One region of the Candidatus Merdisoma sp. HCP28S3_D10 genome, then DNA from elsewhere that is predicted to be linked to it. Evidence: predicted binding sites of a transcription regulator. Region 1 holds the regulator's gene; each other region holds the start of a gene.
What was found. Region 1 encodes HrcA, which represses chaperone genes, less so after heat shock. Its sites were predicted from a motif close to TGTTAGCACTCNNNNNNNNNGAGTGCTAACA; they were not measured.
Positions count from the first base shown of each region.

Region 2: the regulator HrcA is predicted to act here: its motif matches at 1,615-1,645, upstream of groES (co-chaperone GroES).
Region 3: the regulator HrcA is predicted to act here: its motif matches at 1,607-1,637, upstream of ACTNCH_RS05960 (co-chaperone GroES).

Region 1 covers NZ_JBQHTG010000001.1:42,472-47,825, forward strand. The annotation lists gene dnaK (molecular chaperone DnaK) at 1-1,542, opposite strand, end outside; gene grpE (nucleotide exchange factor GrpE) at 1,588-2,181, opposite strand; gene hrcA (heat-inducible transcriptional repressor HrcA) at 2,212-3,246, opposite strand; gene clpB (ATP-dependent chaperone ClpB) at 3,605-5,354, shown strand, end outside.
Region 2 covers NZ_JBQHTG010000001.1:652,145-657,498, forward strand. The annotation lists gene groL (chaperonin GroEL) at 1-1,261, opposite strand, end outside; gene groES (co-chaperone GroES) at 1,308-1,592, opposite strand; gene ACTNCH_RS02970 (MarR family winged helix-turn-helix transcriptional regulator) at 1,804-2,238, opposite strand; gene ACTNCH_RS02975 (hypothetical protein) at 2,406-2,798, opposite strand; gene ACTNCH_RS02980 (plasmid recombination protein) at 2,949-4,268, opposite strand; gene ACTNCH_RS02985 (hypothetical protein) at 4,581-4,943, opposite strand.
Region 3 covers NZ_JBQHTG010000002.1:171,742-177,095, forward strand. The annotation lists gene topA (type I DNA topoisomerase) at 1-537, shown strand, start outside; gene codY (GTP-sensing pleiotropic transcriptional regulator CodY) at 676-1,455, shown strand; gene ACTNCH_RS05960 (co-chaperone GroES) at 1,676-1,960, shown strand; gene groL (chaperonin GroEL) at 2,075-3,697, shown strand; TPP riboswitch at 3,858-3,958, shown strand; gene ACTNCH_RS05970 (YkoF family thiamine/hydroxymethylpyrimidine-binding protein) at 4,080-4,718, shown strand; gene ACTNCH_RS05975 (ECF transporter S component) at 4,740-5,327, shown strand; gene ACTNCH_RS05980 (ABC transporter ATP-binding protein) at 5,320-5,354, shown strand, end outside.

The sequences.
Region 1 (5,354 bases):
GGAGTCCGCGTCGTTTCTCGCGTCAATGGCTTCCTTACGCTTCTTATCCTGAGCCTCGAACTCAGCAGCTTCCTTCACTGCCTTGTCGATGTCGCTGTCAGACATATTGGAGCCTGCGGTAATGGTGATATGCTGCTCCTTGCCGGTACCCAGATCCTTTGCGGATACATTTACGATACCGTTTGCGTCGATATCGAAGGTAACCTCAATCTGCGGAACACCACGTCTTGCGGGCGGGATTCCATCCAGACGGAACTGGCCGAGAGACTTGTTGTCCTTCGCGAACTGACGCTCACCCTGTACTACGTTGATATCTACGGCTGTCTGGTTGTCAGCTGCGGTAGAGAAGATCTGGCTCTTCTTGGTCGGGATGGTTGTGTTACGCTCAATCAGACGGGTTGCGATACCGCCCATGGTCTCGATGGACAGAGACAGCGGAGTAACATCCAGAAGAAGGATATCGCCTGCGCCTGCGTCGCCTGCCAGCTTACCACCCTGAATGGAAGCACCGATAGCTACGCACTCATCCGGATTCAGAGATTTGCTGGGCTCATGGCCGGTCAGCTGTTTTACCTTATCCTGTACAGCCGGAATACGTGTGGAACCGCCTACCAGCAGTACCTTACCAAGCTCGGAAGCTGTAATGCCTGCATCCTTCAGCGCTGCCTGAACCGGTCCTGTGGTACGCTCTACCAGATCATGGGTCAGCTCGTCGAATTTTGCTCTTGTCAGGTTCATATCGAAATGCTTCGGTCCCTCAGCGGTTGCTGTGATGAACGGAAGGTTGATGTTGGTTGTGGTTGCGCTGGAAAGCTCCTTCTTCGCCTTCTCTGCGGCCTCTTTCAGTCTCTGCATAGCCATCTTGTCACCGGACAGGTCTACACCCTCGGTGCGCTTGAACTCTGCAAGCATGTAATCTACAATCTTCTTATCGAAGTCGTCGCCGCCCAAACGGTTGTCGCCTGCGGTAGCCAGAACCTCGATAACGCCGTCACCGATCTCGATGATAGATACATCAAAGGTACCGCCGCCCAGGTCGTATACCATGATCTTCTGCTCTTTCTCATTGTCCAGGCCGTATGCCAGCGCTGCTGCGGTCGGCTCATTGATGATACGCTTTACGTCCAGACCCGCAATCTTACCTGCGTCCTTGGTTGCCTGTCTCTGTGCGTCGTTGAAGTATGCCGGTACGGTAATAACTGCCTCGGTAACCTTCTCGCCCAGATAGTTCTCTGCGTCTGCTTTCAACTTCTGCAGAATCATAGCGGAAATCTCCTGCGGAGTATACTGCTTTCCGTCAATGTCTACCTTGTAGTTGGTACCCATCTCTCTCTTAATAGAGGAAATGGTTTTCTCGGAGTTGGTAACTGCCTGACGCTTTGCCGGCTCGCCTACCAGTCTCTCGCCTGTCTTTGTAAATGCTACTACAGACGGTGTGGTTCTTGCTCCCTCTGTATTTGCTACTACTACGGGCTTTCCGCCCTCCATAACTGCTACGCAGCTGTTTGTTGTTCCTAAGTCGATACCAATAATCTTGCTCATAATAGAGACCTCCTCAATTTATTCTGATTGTAAAATGTTAATTTCTTAGTTCGCTACTTTTACCATGCTGTGACGGATAACGGTATCCTTGTACATATAACCCTTCAAGAATTCCTCGGCTACTACATTTTCACCCAACTCCTCGTCCTCCACATGCATCACTGCGTTGTGGTAATTCGGGTCGAATTCCTCACCCACCGCTTCAATGGGTTCAACACCCAGATCCGTCAGTGTAGTCATCAGCTGGTTGTATATCTTATCCATACCTACGATGACCGGATTTTCCTTCTGATCCTCGGGTACAGATGCAAGACCGCGTTCAAAGTTGTCTACCACCGGAAGGATTTTCTCAATCACATCTCTGGCTCCCACTTCATACATATGGGACTTTTCCTTCTCGGTTCTCTTCCGGAAGTTATCGAATTCTGCCATCTGGCGCTTGACACGATCCTCCAGCTCTTCGATCTTCTCTTCCATCTTGTCTTTTTTCTTTTTCTTCTTCAGCATCTCGGACTCCTCTCCGGATTCTGTTTCTTCCGGTTTCTCACCGCCGGTGCTTTCTTGTTCTTCGGAAGCTTCTTCTGCTTTTACAGTTTCTTCTTCCTTCGCTTCCTCATTCTGAAGCTCTTCTTTCTTCATTTCCTGTTCCACGGGTGTCGGCCCCTTTCTTTATTCCTTATTCTTATTATAGATTTCATCCAGCTGCTCGGTCAGGGTCTTCAGCGTCTTCAATACGTTTTCGTAATCCATCCGCTTGGGACCGATGATTCCGATGGTTCCCTGCAGACCCTCGCCCAACTCATAGGTGGCTGTCACCACGCTGCAGTCCTTCATGGACTGAATCGGCGTCTCCTGCCCGATGTACACCTGAATGCCCTTGTGGTCTTCATTTTCCAGTGTCTGTGTCACCAGATCGGTCAACTGCTGTTTTTCCTCAAAGGCGTTTATCAGTTCACTGGCCTTTCCGTTATCGGATAGCTCCGGATACCGGAAGATGTTGGTCGCTCCGGAGGTATATATCTCAACCTCGTCCTCCGAGTGGATAACCTCTGCCACCGCGTCAATGACGCTTCCCACCAGCTCGCTGTAAATGCCCGCCTCCTCCTTCAGGTTCTGTATCATGGCCAGATTGATTTCTTCTATGGATAAGCCATTCAGTACACTGTTCAGCAGGATATTCAGCTTCAGCACCGTTTCCTGGTCAAGCTCCTCCGTCACGTCAATCACCTTGTTGCGGACGATGTTGCCTTCTATCATAATCACCGCCAGAATCTGAGTGGCTGTGACCTTGGAGAGCTGGATAAATTTCAGCTTGTTCCTGTGATAGGTGGGCGCCGATACCATGGTGGCATAATTGGTATTGGCAGCCAGGACCTTCACGACCTGCTTCAATACCTGCTCCATTTTGTCGGTCCGCTCTATCATCAGATCCTTGAGCTCCTGTACTTCGTGGTTTTTTTCTTCCATGATATGGTCTACGTATAAGCGGTAGCCCTTATCGGAAGGAATTCGTCCTGCCGAGGTATGGGGCTGTACGATGTAGCCCATCTCTTCCAGGTCTGACATTTCGTTCCGTATGGTGGCGGAACTTAGATTTATATCTGAGTATTTGGAAATGGTTCTGGAACCTACCGGCTCGCCGGTCTCCATGTAGTTCCGGATGATGGCTTGCAGTATCTTCTGTTTTCTTTCGTCCAGCTCCATTTCATTCACCTCTTTGTTTTTACCTATTAGCACTCGGCCCTCTTGAGTGCTAACATTAAGATAGCACTCCCCTTGGGGTTTGTCAAGCGGGTTTATAGTTTTTTTAGAAATCTTTTTTTGCAAGAATTTTTTTCTTCCTTTCTATATAAGTAGTCTGACACTTTATAGATTTTTTATAAATTATTTTCAAAAAAGTACTTGACCTTTTCTTCGGACGGTGCTATAAATGGGTACAGAAAAAGAAAAAGGCCCTGTATCAGATATCTGTATGTATATTTGATGCCGGGACTTTCTTTTTTATATAAAAAACTTAGAAAACAATTTCTTTACCTATTATAAAGAAAGGGGAGTCAGATTTATGAACATCAGCAAATTTACACAGAAATCCATTCAAGCTGTAAACGACCTGGAAAAGCTGGCTTACGAATACGGCAATCAGGAGATTGAACAGGAACATCTTCTGATGAGTCTGCTCCGGCAGGAGGACAGTCTGATCCTGAAGCTTGTCGCTAAGATGGGCATCGACCAGAACCTGTTTCTGAACGGTGTGGAACAGACCTTAAATAAGAGAGTCAAGGTCTCCGGCGGACAGCCCTACGTGGGACAGTATTTGAATAAGGTACTGATCAGCGCCGAAGATGTGGCTAAACAGATGGGTGACGAATACGTTTCCGTAGAGCACCTGTTTCTGGCCATGTTAAATGATCCCAGCCCTTCCATGAAGGAGCTGTTCCGGGAGTACGGCATTACCAAGGATCGTTTCCTGCAGGCGCTGTCCTCTGTGCGGGGCAACCAGCGGGTGACCAGCGATAATCCGGAAGCTACCTATGATACTTTAAGCAAATATGGTTCTGACCTGGTGGAAAAAGCCCGGGATCAGAAGCTGGATCCGGTCATCGGCCGTGACGCGGAGATCCGGAATGTGATCCGTATCCTGTCCCGTAAGACCAAGAATAACCCGGTGCTCATCGGTGAACCCGGCGTCGGCAAGACCGCCGTTGTAGAGGGTCTGGCACAGCGTATCGTGCGGGGCGACGTACCAGAGGGTCTGAAGGACAAAAAGGTATTTTCCCTGGATATGGGCGCTCTGGTAGCCGGAGCCAAGTACCGCGGCGAGTTTGAGGAACGTCTGAAGGCTGTTCTGGAGGAAGTACGGAAAAGCGAGGGCAAAATTATCCTCTTTATCGACGAGCTGCACCTGATTGTAGGCGCAGGTAAGACAGACGGAGCCATGGACGCCGGCAATATGCTCAAACCCATGCTGGCCAGAGGCGAGCTCCACTGTATCGGAGCTACCACCCTGGACGAGTATCGTCAGTACATTGAAAAGGATCCGGCCCTGGAGCGTCGTTTCCAGCCGGTTATGGTAGATGAGCCCACCGTAGAGGATACCATTTCCATTCTGCGTGGCTTAAAGGAGCGCTACGAGGTATTCCATGGTGTGAAGATTACCGACGCCGCCCTGGTGGCAGCCGCTACCCTCTCCAACCGTTATATCTCCGACCGTTTCCTGCCGGACAAGGCCATTGACCTGGTGGACGAGGCCTGTGCTCTGATTAAGACGGAGCTGGATTCCATGCCGACCGAGCTTGACGAGCTGCGACGTAAGATTATGCAGCTGGAGATTGAGGAGGCAGCTCTGAAAAAGGAGACCGACCACTTAAGCCAGGAACGCCTGGAGCACTTACAGAAAGAGCTTGCGGAGCTGCGTGATCAGTTCAACAGCCAGAAGGCCCAGTGGGACAATGAGAAAAATTCCGTAGAGCGTCTGCAGAAGCTCCGTGAGGAGATTGAGGATATCAATAAGCAGATTCAGACGGCGCAGCAGAATTATGACCTGAATAAGGCCGCCGAATTACAGTACGGCAGGCTGCCTGCCCTGCAAAAGGAGCTTTCTGAGGAAGAAGAAAAGATCAGCCAAAAGGATCTGTCACTGGTTCACGAATCCGTAACGGAGGACGAAATCTCCCGTATCGTTTCCCGCTGGACCGGTATTCCGGTAGCCAAGCTGACCGAGAGCGAGCGGAATAAGACCCTGCACCTGGACGACGAGTTGCATAAGCGTGTCATCGGCCAGGACGAGGCGGTCACGCTGGTATCCGAGGCGA
Region 2 (5,354 bases), 610 kb from region 1:
TTTGTGCGTGAACATAAGCAGATCCGCCGCCACTGATGATGCCCTCTGACACAGCAGCCCTAGTGGCATTTAATGCATCCTCTATACGATACTTAGCTTCCTTCATCTCTGTTTCAGTTGCGGCTCCAATCTTAATAACTGCAACACCACCGCCGAGCTTAGCCACCCGGTCTACCAGCTTATCCCTGTCGTACTCAGAAGCATCTGCAGCCTGTCTCTTAATCATTGCGATTCTTTCTTCAATGTCCTGTTTCTTGCCCTCGCCATCCACGATGGTTGTATGTTCCTTTGTTACTTTAACTGATTTAGTCTGTCCAAGCATATCAACTGTGATATCCTTTAATTGCATGCCAAGGTCATCGAGTACTGCCTGTCCACCTGTCAGAATTGCAATATCCTTTAACATCTCCTTACGACCATCACCATACCCCGGTGCCTTTACAGCTACGACCTTGAGTGTGCCTCTCAACCTGTTTACGATTAGTGTTGTAAGTGCTTCACCCTCTACGTCATCTGCAATAATCAGCATTTCTCTTCCCTGCTGCATTACCTGCTCCAATATAGGAAGAATATCCTTTATATTAGATATCTTTTTGTCCGTAATCAAAATGTATGGATGATTCATATTAGCTATCATCTTTTCTTTATCATCACACATGTAAGCAGATAAATAACCGTTGTCAAACTGCATTCCCTCTACAACCTCTATCTCTGTCTGCATCGTCTTTGATTCTTCTATTGTGATGACGCCATTCTCTCCAACCTTTTCCATTGCATCGGCAATCATTGTTCCGACTTCATCATTACCTGCAGATATTGCAGCAACCTTTGCAATGTGATCTTTTCCGGTTACAGGCTTGCTCATTTTAACCAGTGCTTCAATAGTTGTATCTGCTGCTTTCTTCATTCCTTTTCGCAAAATAATTGGATTTGCACCTGCTGCTATATTTTTCATACCCTCGCCTACTAGAGCCTGTGCCAAAACAGTTGCCGTTGTCGTGCCGTCTCCTGCAATGTCATTCGTTTTGGTTGCGACCTCTTTCACAAGTTGTGCACCCATATTCTCATAAGGATCTTCCAGTTCAATCTCCTTTGCAATCGTAACACCATCGTTCGTAATCAAAGGAGTTCCGTAAGATTTATCCAATACAACGTTACGTCCCTTAGGTCCGATTGTCACCTTTACTGTATCTGCCAGCTTATCAACGCCTGCTTCCATCTTTTTTCTTGCATCGATATCAAACAAAATTTCCTTTGCCATGTTAATTCCTTCTTTCTACATATAAAATAACTGTATTTTTATTTTACTACTCCACAATTGCAATAATATCGGACTGATTTACGATGATATATTCCTCATCCTCCAACTTAACATCTGTACCGGAATACTGAGAATAAATCACACGGTCGCCTTCTTTTACCTGCATTTCTGTTTTCTTTCCATTCTTTTCACTTCCAGGTCCTACTGCAATGACAACAGCTGTCTGTGGCTTTTCTTTTGCACTATCCGGTAATATAATTCCGGACTGGGTTTTTTCTTCTGCTTCCTGCTGTTTTAAAACAACACGCTCTCCTAATGGTTTTAACTGCATAATCATTACCTCTTTTCTTTATTGTTAGCACTCTCTTGTATTGAGTGCTACTTATTTTGTAAAAAATATATGCTTCATATGAAGCATATATAAGCAGTTTGTTTCCAAACTGTTTGTTTAAAAAGGATTATAGCACATAAAAAACCTATGTCAACCCATTTTTTCAAAAGAAATAAAAAAATTGCACACCGATTACTCGGTGTAACAATTCCTAGTCATTCTCCAACAATCTGTCTATATTATGACTAATCTGCTCAGACACCCGGTTAAATACCGCCAAAGAACTTTCATCAATTCCTTCCACCACCTTGGCGGTTAACTCTGCCCAGAGAATCTCCATTTCCTGACAAAGATGTTCCGACGCATCAGTCAGCTCATATTTCACATATCTACGATCTTTATCATCTCTTTTGCATACAATGTATCCTTGTTTAACAAGATTCTCTAAAGTAGTAGACATATGACCTTTATTCATCTGCGTGTACCGACATATATCCGTCAATGTTGTTATATCATCATAATGAGATAGCAAATAAACAACTTCCAGTTCCAATCTGTTTAGGTTTGTCTTATTTTTTACATCAACCATAGCTTTTTCAAGAAGACGATTAAACTTTCCACCTCTCAAATTTTTTTCAATATTCATCAAAATTTCACTCCTATTTTGTTTTTACTCTTTTTACAAAATATCAAATTAATCCATCAAAATTTTTTTCATGGGACATCTTATCATTTATCATATCATATCGCCTACATTTTTTCCACATAAACCACCCCAGTATTTGACTGCCCGAGTGCCATCAAATCCTATTTCTATACTCTTACTTCAAATCCATTCTTGAATATGAATCTTATATCATCCTTAGCTTTTACAACCACTTCCTGCACAAGGCTGCTCCAAATCCCGGCATCGAACTCGCAGGTTAAGCCGTCCTGCTTCTCCAAAGTGCGAATGAACCCTTTGAACAATTCTCTCTTCGCCTTCTTGCTTTCTATCTGCTCGGCGATGTCATCATACTTAGCTTTTGACTTTTCATACCTTGCCGTAAGTTCGGCATAGCGTTTTTCATACTCATCTTGGTCTAATGCCACACGGCTGTTCTCTGCAATGGCAATCTGCATCTGCTCCGAGATGATATTAAGTTCTGTGATGCTATCCTGTAAATTCCTGTCAAGTGAATCCGTCTCACAGACCATTTCCATCATAACTTTGGTGTTAGCAAGAATCTCATCTCTTTCAGAAAATAACTTGTTGGCTGCCTTAATGAATAATTCCTTTAACTCATCCTCGTTGCTATGATGACTAATTTCTAAACAAGGCTACCCTAAATCCCCTCATCGAACAGACATTGATATTTATATTGCAATGTCCTTTTCCCTCCTCGCTGTAGAATTCACTACCTGTTCGCATTTCTGTTTTTCAACAACCTTCTGCTTAGCCTCCATCCGCTCTTTTATAGACTTCGGCCTTACAAATTCCTTGAACTCTTCCACTAATCCTTTTACATTAAAGAACTTATCATATTGCAGTACTTTATCCTTCCATGTTTTCACTTGAACCATTAGGTCATCAATTATCCCCTGCATGTGTTCCAGTTCCCGATCATAGATTTCATTTAATTTTTCCAAAGTCCCTGGTGCCTGCGCCATATCAATAAGACGGTTGAAATCTTTCTCAGAAATTTTGACTGATGGCTCACTTCCAAGAATAGAGGGAAGCTGTTTTGCATTCTTACGAATCACCGCAAGTTCCTTTGCAACAGGCTTTCCAGCAGCCAATACTTTATCAATTTTCTTTTCATATACTGCATAGCGTTTTTCCCTGTCTTCGATTTGCTCATTTATTTCATCAAGATGCTTTTTGCTTTCTTCAACTTCTTCCCTTGCATCTGCAATTTCAGCACCTACTGATGCAATCACACTCTCAGCTTCCTGTTTTTCGGCATTTAAGATTTCAAGTTCTGCCGTCAATTCCTCTGTAGCCCGCATAGCTACCTTATATTCGGGAATTGTGTAATTATCACGTTTTACTCCAAGGATTTCTACCTCAATCCCCCGCTCCAAACACAATCCTTTTAAATATTCACGTTCTCTTTCCTGCCAATGAGTTGTCTCATTATCTGTCTTTGAGACAGCCGGAGCAATCCCCATTTCCTGTAAAGCCTTTGTAAGACTATTTCTTGTATGCATCTTTGTTTTATATCCATGTGCTACAGGAATATAATCAAGATGCAAATGTGGTGTTGCTTCATCCATGTGGAGAACCGCATTAAACAAATACAGATTCGGATTTCGTTCCTGAAAACTTCTGGCATATTCATCTAATATTTCACTTGCTGCTTTTGCGTCCACAGATAGATTTCCCTCTGAATCCAGGACACCTGTATCATCCTTTTTTCCAATCTGTACAACAATCTCATAAAATTGTTTCTCTCCATTTCCGGAATTCTTTATGTCCTTCAAATAATCCGTAACCTGCCGGTCCTTTCGTTTCTGCTTTGCATTATATTCTGCTATCGCTTCACCAAAGAGCTGATTATAAGCTTCTCTGATTGGCTGCTTAATATACTCCACATTCCACGCAGTTCGATTACGCTCTACATTTTCCGCAATAAAATCTCTATTATTATGGGATATGCTCCCTTTTCCTTTTACAAATGAAATTGTTTTTCCCATAGGCATTTTCTCCCTTCTAAAACCATTCTTTTTCACTATGCCCGCCTAAGCGGGTTCCCGGCGCATACCGCCGGGGTTCTGTTACTCTTTCCAAGAGTAACTCCTTATTAGTTTTGACACTTCGCATCAAAACATAAGTCGCTCTTCCGAGGGACTCCTGCGGAGGGCTTCTCGCCAACGATAAAAACTGTTGGCAGGTACACAGGTCATATCTTGCAAAAGTACATCGGCTTCGATATGACCTGCTTCGCTTTCCTTAAAATGTGGCATCATTTTTATGCCACATATATCCGTTTGGCATCATTGTGATGCCTATCCAAATAGATCGAGGAAATCGAGTGCATCCTCCCCGAGCAATTCCGGTTCGTCTGATTGGGACTTTGTTTCATCATGATCCTCGTCCCTTCCATTACCTGAAACAATAGCTCCATTTGATACGCTACTGCCTGTCTGCATTGTCAGCTTATTTGTAAGCTTATCTGCAACCAATTCAGCAATACGCTCCGCAAGTACATCATCAGCATTCCTTTTCGTTGAACCTGATAAAATCAGTTCAATAGCAACTGAGTTCTTCGATGCATTTTTCTTTTGCGCCATTTCTTCAAGCATTTTCCATGTTTCCATATCCCTTTCGTTGTCAGCCCGAAATCTGAGGCTTATCCTTTTATCCTTCATAAACATTTACCTATAATGTAGAAAAGAGAGCTTACGCTCCCTTTCTCATTCTCACTTGGGTTGGAATTATCCTCATTACTAAATGGGCAATAAAAAAACAGGCATTTCAGCCTGCTAACCTTCCGCCACTGATTGGCATTTTCATCTCCGCTATGTGTTGGCGAGTTCTTTTTTGTCACTTCACATAAATTGCTTTCTTTTCAACTTCGCCAAGTCTTGGTTCCGGTAAAATCAATGCTTGCCACCCTTCGGTCATTTTGGTCTTTCTTTGGTGGGTCATCCTATAAAGTGATTAACAGGATACGCCTAAAGTTACAACCACTTTACGCAAAAACTCCGTGCTCCTATGTCGCCCGTATCATGCTTCGCCTGAAATCAAATACTACTGCGTATCAAAAAAATGACTTCTGG
Region 3 (5,354 bases), on a different contig from region 1:
CAGGCCTTCCCCAGCATTGTGGAGACAGATTTTACCGCAAATATGGAAGGACTTCTGGACTGCGTGGAAGAAGGAACCGTCAATTGGAAGACAGTCGTAGAAAATTTCTACCCGGATCTGGAAAAAGCCGTGGAGGCTGCGGAAAAGGAACTGAAGGAAGTAAAGATTGAGGACGAGGTGACGGACGTGGTCTGCGAGGAATGCGGACGTCATATGGTGATCAAATATGGTCCCCACGGACGCTTCCTGGCTTGCCCGGGCTTTCCGGAATGCCGCAATACCAAGCCTTATCTGGAAAAAATCGGAGTACCCTGTCCCAAGTGCGGAAAGGATGTGGTGCTGCGCAGAACCAAAAAGGGAAGAAAATATTACGGCTGTGAGAACAATCCGGAGTGCGATTTCATGTCCTGGCAGAAGCCTTCTACGGAGAAGTGTCCGGTCTGCGGCAGCTATATGGTAGAAAAGGGCAATAAGCTGGTCTGTGCCAGCGAAACCTGCGGCCATGTGATGCCGAAGAAAAAGGACGAAGAAAAATAGTCAGAAAATTTGTGAAAAAGTAATTGAAAAAAAGAGGGAATTGTGCTAAAATTCATATAAATTCCGAGTTGTTTTGAAAATATGGCGAAAAGATAGAGAACAGACACCTTCGGAAAAAAATACAATGGAGGGAACGGCGTGAGCGTACAATTACTGGATAAAACAAGAAAGATCAATAAGCTGCTGCATAATAATAACTCCAGCAAGGTGGTATTCAACGATATCTGCGAAGTGCTGACAGAGATTCTGAATTCCAATGTTCTGGTCATCAGTAAAAAAGGCAAGGTGTTGGGTATCAGCCACTGTGAGGGCGTGAGTGAGATTCAGGAGCTGATTGTGGACGAAGTGGGAGCCCATATAGACGAGGCTCTGAACGAGCGTCTCTTAAGCATTCTGTCCACCAAGGAGAATGTCAATCTGCAGACCCTGGGCTTTGAGTCTGAGAATGTCCGTGATTATCAGGCGATTATCACTCCGATTGATATTGCAGGCGAGCGTCTGGGAACCCTGTTCCTGTATAAGTATAAAGAGCAGTACGATATCGACGATATCATCTTAAGCGAGTACGGCACCACAGTCGTAGGCCTGGAAATGATGCGTTCCGTGAACGAGGAGAACGAAGAAGAGAAGCGGAAGGTTCAGATTGTGAAGTCTGCCATCAGCACCCTGTCCTTCTCTGAGCTGGAAGCGATCACTCATATCTTCGAGGAGCTGAAGGGCAACGAGGGAATCCTGGTAGCCAGCCGGATTGCCGACAGTGTGGGAATCACTCGTTCCGTTATTGTCAACGCGCTTCGGAAGTTTGAGAGCGCAGGCGTGATCGAGTCCCGTTCCTCCGGAATGAAAGGAACCTACATTAAGGTTGTGAACGATGTGGTATTCGATGAACTGGCGAAGCTGAAAAAGGAAGCAAAATAACTTCAGAATAGAAGAAAGGTACAGTGCGGAAAAAGGCCGGAGCAGGTCGGAAACCGCACTGTATTTTTTTATCCTGTAATTATAAAAAAAGAATAAAATTCCGAAAAAGCAGTTGACAAATAAAATGGAAAGCATTACTATAATAACCGTAAGTTAGCACTCGCAGTAAGTGAGTGCTAATAATAAAAAGGATAAGAACAAGATCCAAGGAGGAATAGAAATGAAATTAGTACCGTTGGGAGACAGAGTTGTACTGAAGCAGTTTGAAGCAGAGGAGACTACCGCATCCGGAATTATTCTGGCAAGCAAGTCCCAGGAGAAGCCGCAGCAGGCTGAGGTTGTAGCAGTAGGACCTGGCGGAATGGTAGACGGAAAAGAGATTACCATGTATGTAAAGGTTGGCGATAAAGTTATCTATTCCAAGTATGCCGGAAATGAAGTAAAGCTTGGCGATGAGGAATACATGATTGTAAAGCAGAATGACATCCTTGCAATTGTAGAATAATATCGAAAGATATTATTCTTTGCCGAATGGCATCCTGAGCGGAGCGTGCATATCCGTCAGGATATGACCGAATAATGATATAAAAATCTGAAAAAAAAACTGGAGGAATTAAAAATGGCTAAGGAAATTAAATATGGCGTAGACGCCAGAAAAGCACTGGAAGCCGGTGTAGATAAGCTTGCAAATACCGTAAGAGTAACCATCGGACCGAAGGGAAGAAACGTAGTACTGGATAAGCAGTATGGCGCGCCCCTGATTACCAACGATGGTGTTACCATTGCAAAAGAGATCGAGCTTGAGGATCCGTTTGAGAACATGGGTGCCCAGCTGGTAAGAGAAGTAGCGACCAAGACCAACGATGTAGCCGGTGACGGTACCACTACAGCAACAGTTCTGGCACAGGCTATGATTCATGAAGGTATGAAGAATCTGGCAGCAGGAGCGAACCCGATCGTTTTGAGAAAGGGTATGAAGAAGGCGACAGACGCCGCAGTAGAGGCTATTAAGGAGATGAGCAGCCCGGTAACCGGAAAGCATCAGATCGCAAGAGTAGCAGCTGTTTCTTCCGGAAATGAGGAAGTTGGCAACATGGTAGCAGACGCTATGGAGAAGGTTACCAACGACGGCGTTATCACCATCGAGGAGTCCAAGACCATGAAGACCGAGCTGGATCTGGTAGAAGGTATGCAGTTCGACAGAGGATATATTTCCGCTTACATGGCAACAGACATGGAGAAGATGGAAGCAAATCTGGATAATCCGTATATCCTGATTACAGATAAGAAGATTTCCACAACCCAGGAGATTCTTCCGCTGCTGGAGCAGATCGTACAGTGCGGCAGAAAGCTTCTGATTATCGCAGAGGATATCGAGGGCGAGGCTCTGACCACTCTGGTTATGAACAAGCTGCGTGGAACCTTCACGGTAGTTGGTGTAAAGGCACCGGGCTATGGCGACAGAAGAAAAGAGATGCTGCGTGATATCGCAATCCTGACAGGCGCAAACGTCATCTCCGAGGAGCTGGGACGTGAGCTGAAGGATGCGAAGCTTGAGGATTTGGGTACTGCAAAGTCTGTAAAGATTCAGAAAGAGAACACCATCATCGCAGAGGGCGCAGGCTCCAAGGAAGATATCCAGCAGCGTATCGCTCAGATTCGCGCGCAGATCGAAGAGACCAAGTCTGATTTCGACCGTGAGAAGCTGCAGGAGAGACTTGCCAAGCTGGCAGGCGGCGTAGCAGTTATCCGTGTAGGCGCTGCAACTGAGACAGAGATGAAGGAAGCAAAGCTTCGTATGGAGGATGCTCTGGCAGCTACCAAGGCGGCTGTAGAGGAAGGTATCATCGCAGGCGGCGGATCCGCGTATATCCACGCAACCAAGCAGGTAGCGAAGCTGCTTGATACCACAGAGGGCGATGAGAAGACCGGTGTAAAGGTTATCCTGAAGGCACTGGAGGCTCCGCTGTTCCATATCTCTGCAAATGCAGGACTGGAAGGCGCAGTTATCATCAACAAGGTAAGAGAGAGCAATCCGGGAGTCGGTTTTGACGCACTGAATGAAGAGTATGTGAACATGGTAGACGCAGGTATTCTTGACCCCGCAAAGGTAACAAGAAGCGCTCTGCAGAACGCAACCAGCGTAGCATCTACGTTCCTTACCACAGAGAGCTGTGTAGCAAACATTAAGGAAGAAACACCCGCAATGCCCGCAGGCGGCGGCATGGGCGGAATGATGTAACACATCAGCAAAGCAAATACCCCGCGGCAGGTTTTAACCTGCCGCGGGGTATTTGTTTTTGCCTGAGGGCTTAGACGGCAGGACGGTTACGACCATTTATGCCTTGACATCTCCATAGAAAAGCGCTATAGTTATACCGACATAAAAATTCATACAGGTATTAGAATTCTAGGGGAACTCTTAGGAGCTGAGAGGGCATAAGGCCGACTCTTTGAACCTGCTCTGGTTAGAACCAGCGAAGGGAAGCGATTCGAAAAGACTTATTGGCTAGGTATTGGCATAAGTATAGATATAGAAAGAGGCTTTTTTTCGAGAAAGCTTCTTTTTTTGTCTATTTTTGCGGAAATCCGATACCTCTATGAGAGAAAGAGAGGTTTTAAATATGGAAAACAACAATTGTTGCAGCGGCTGCAACCGTCCGGATCTGCCCTGGGCAGGACGGGGAACGAAGCTGGATATCTCCGGCTGCCGTTTTTCCCTGTATCCAATGACTGACCATTTCGTGCCGATCATTCTGGGCGCGCTGGAGGGAACTGATACGAGTGCAGTCTGGAGCGAGTCCGATGCGCTGTCTACCGTATACCGCGGTAAGCTGCCTTATGTGGCGGACGCTGTGAAGGCACTGTTCGTCAACGCATGGAAGCCGGATGTGCATATGGCACTGGAAGGACAGTTTTCTAAGGGCTGCCCGGGTGACTGTGACGGAGACAGTGTTTTGACCCGTGAGGGCGAGGCACCCAACAAGGCAAAGATTGCGGATAAGCACTTCCCGGTACTGTGCAAGCTGGCATTGTATCCCATGGGAACCGCGGATTACATCGATGAGATTGCCAGAGTCTGGAGACTGGCAGAGGAGAAGGGGCTGGAGCCTACCACCATTCATTACGCCACCCGGATTCATGGTGACATTCATGAGGTGTTTGACTACCTGGAAGAGGTATGCAGCCTGATGGAAAAGGCCGTTCCCCATTACATTCTGCATTTTACCTTATCGGTAAACAGCCCGACAAATGAGAATTAACGAATAAAGAGGAGTAAAAAAATGGAAAAGAAAAACACCTGGAAATTAAAAGAGATCATCTTAACAGCTATGATTTGTATTGTATTCGGTGTCGTATATCTGGGCGGCGTATACCTGGCTTCGTTTATAGCAACCGCTCTGACGCCTGCAGGCCTGTCCCCTCTGGGAAATGAGATTTGCTTCGGTATATGGTTTATGGCAGCAACCCTGGCAGGCTACATTCTGCAGAAACCGGGCGCAGCGGTTATCGCAGAGGTCATTGCGGCAGTTATTGAGGTTCTTCTGGGCAATTGGTTCGGCCCGATGGTTATCGTAGCAGGTATCATTCAGGGCGTTGGCGCAGAGATCGTATTTGCCGCAAATAAGTATCAGAAATTTGATGGCAAGGTGATGTATCTGGCAGCGGCAGGAAGCTGCATTACCAGCTTCCTGTGGAGCTTTGTACGTTCTGGTTACGGTAAATTCTCTGTAGGTTTCCTGATCGTACTGTTCCTGATTCGTCTGGTAAGCTCCCTGATCTTCTCAGGTCTGATCTGCAAGCTGATTGGCGACAGCCTGGCAAAGAGCGGTCTGTTAAAGGGCTATGAGCTGGGCCGCAGCCGTGAGTAAGGAGAAAATCATCCTTTCCTGCGAACA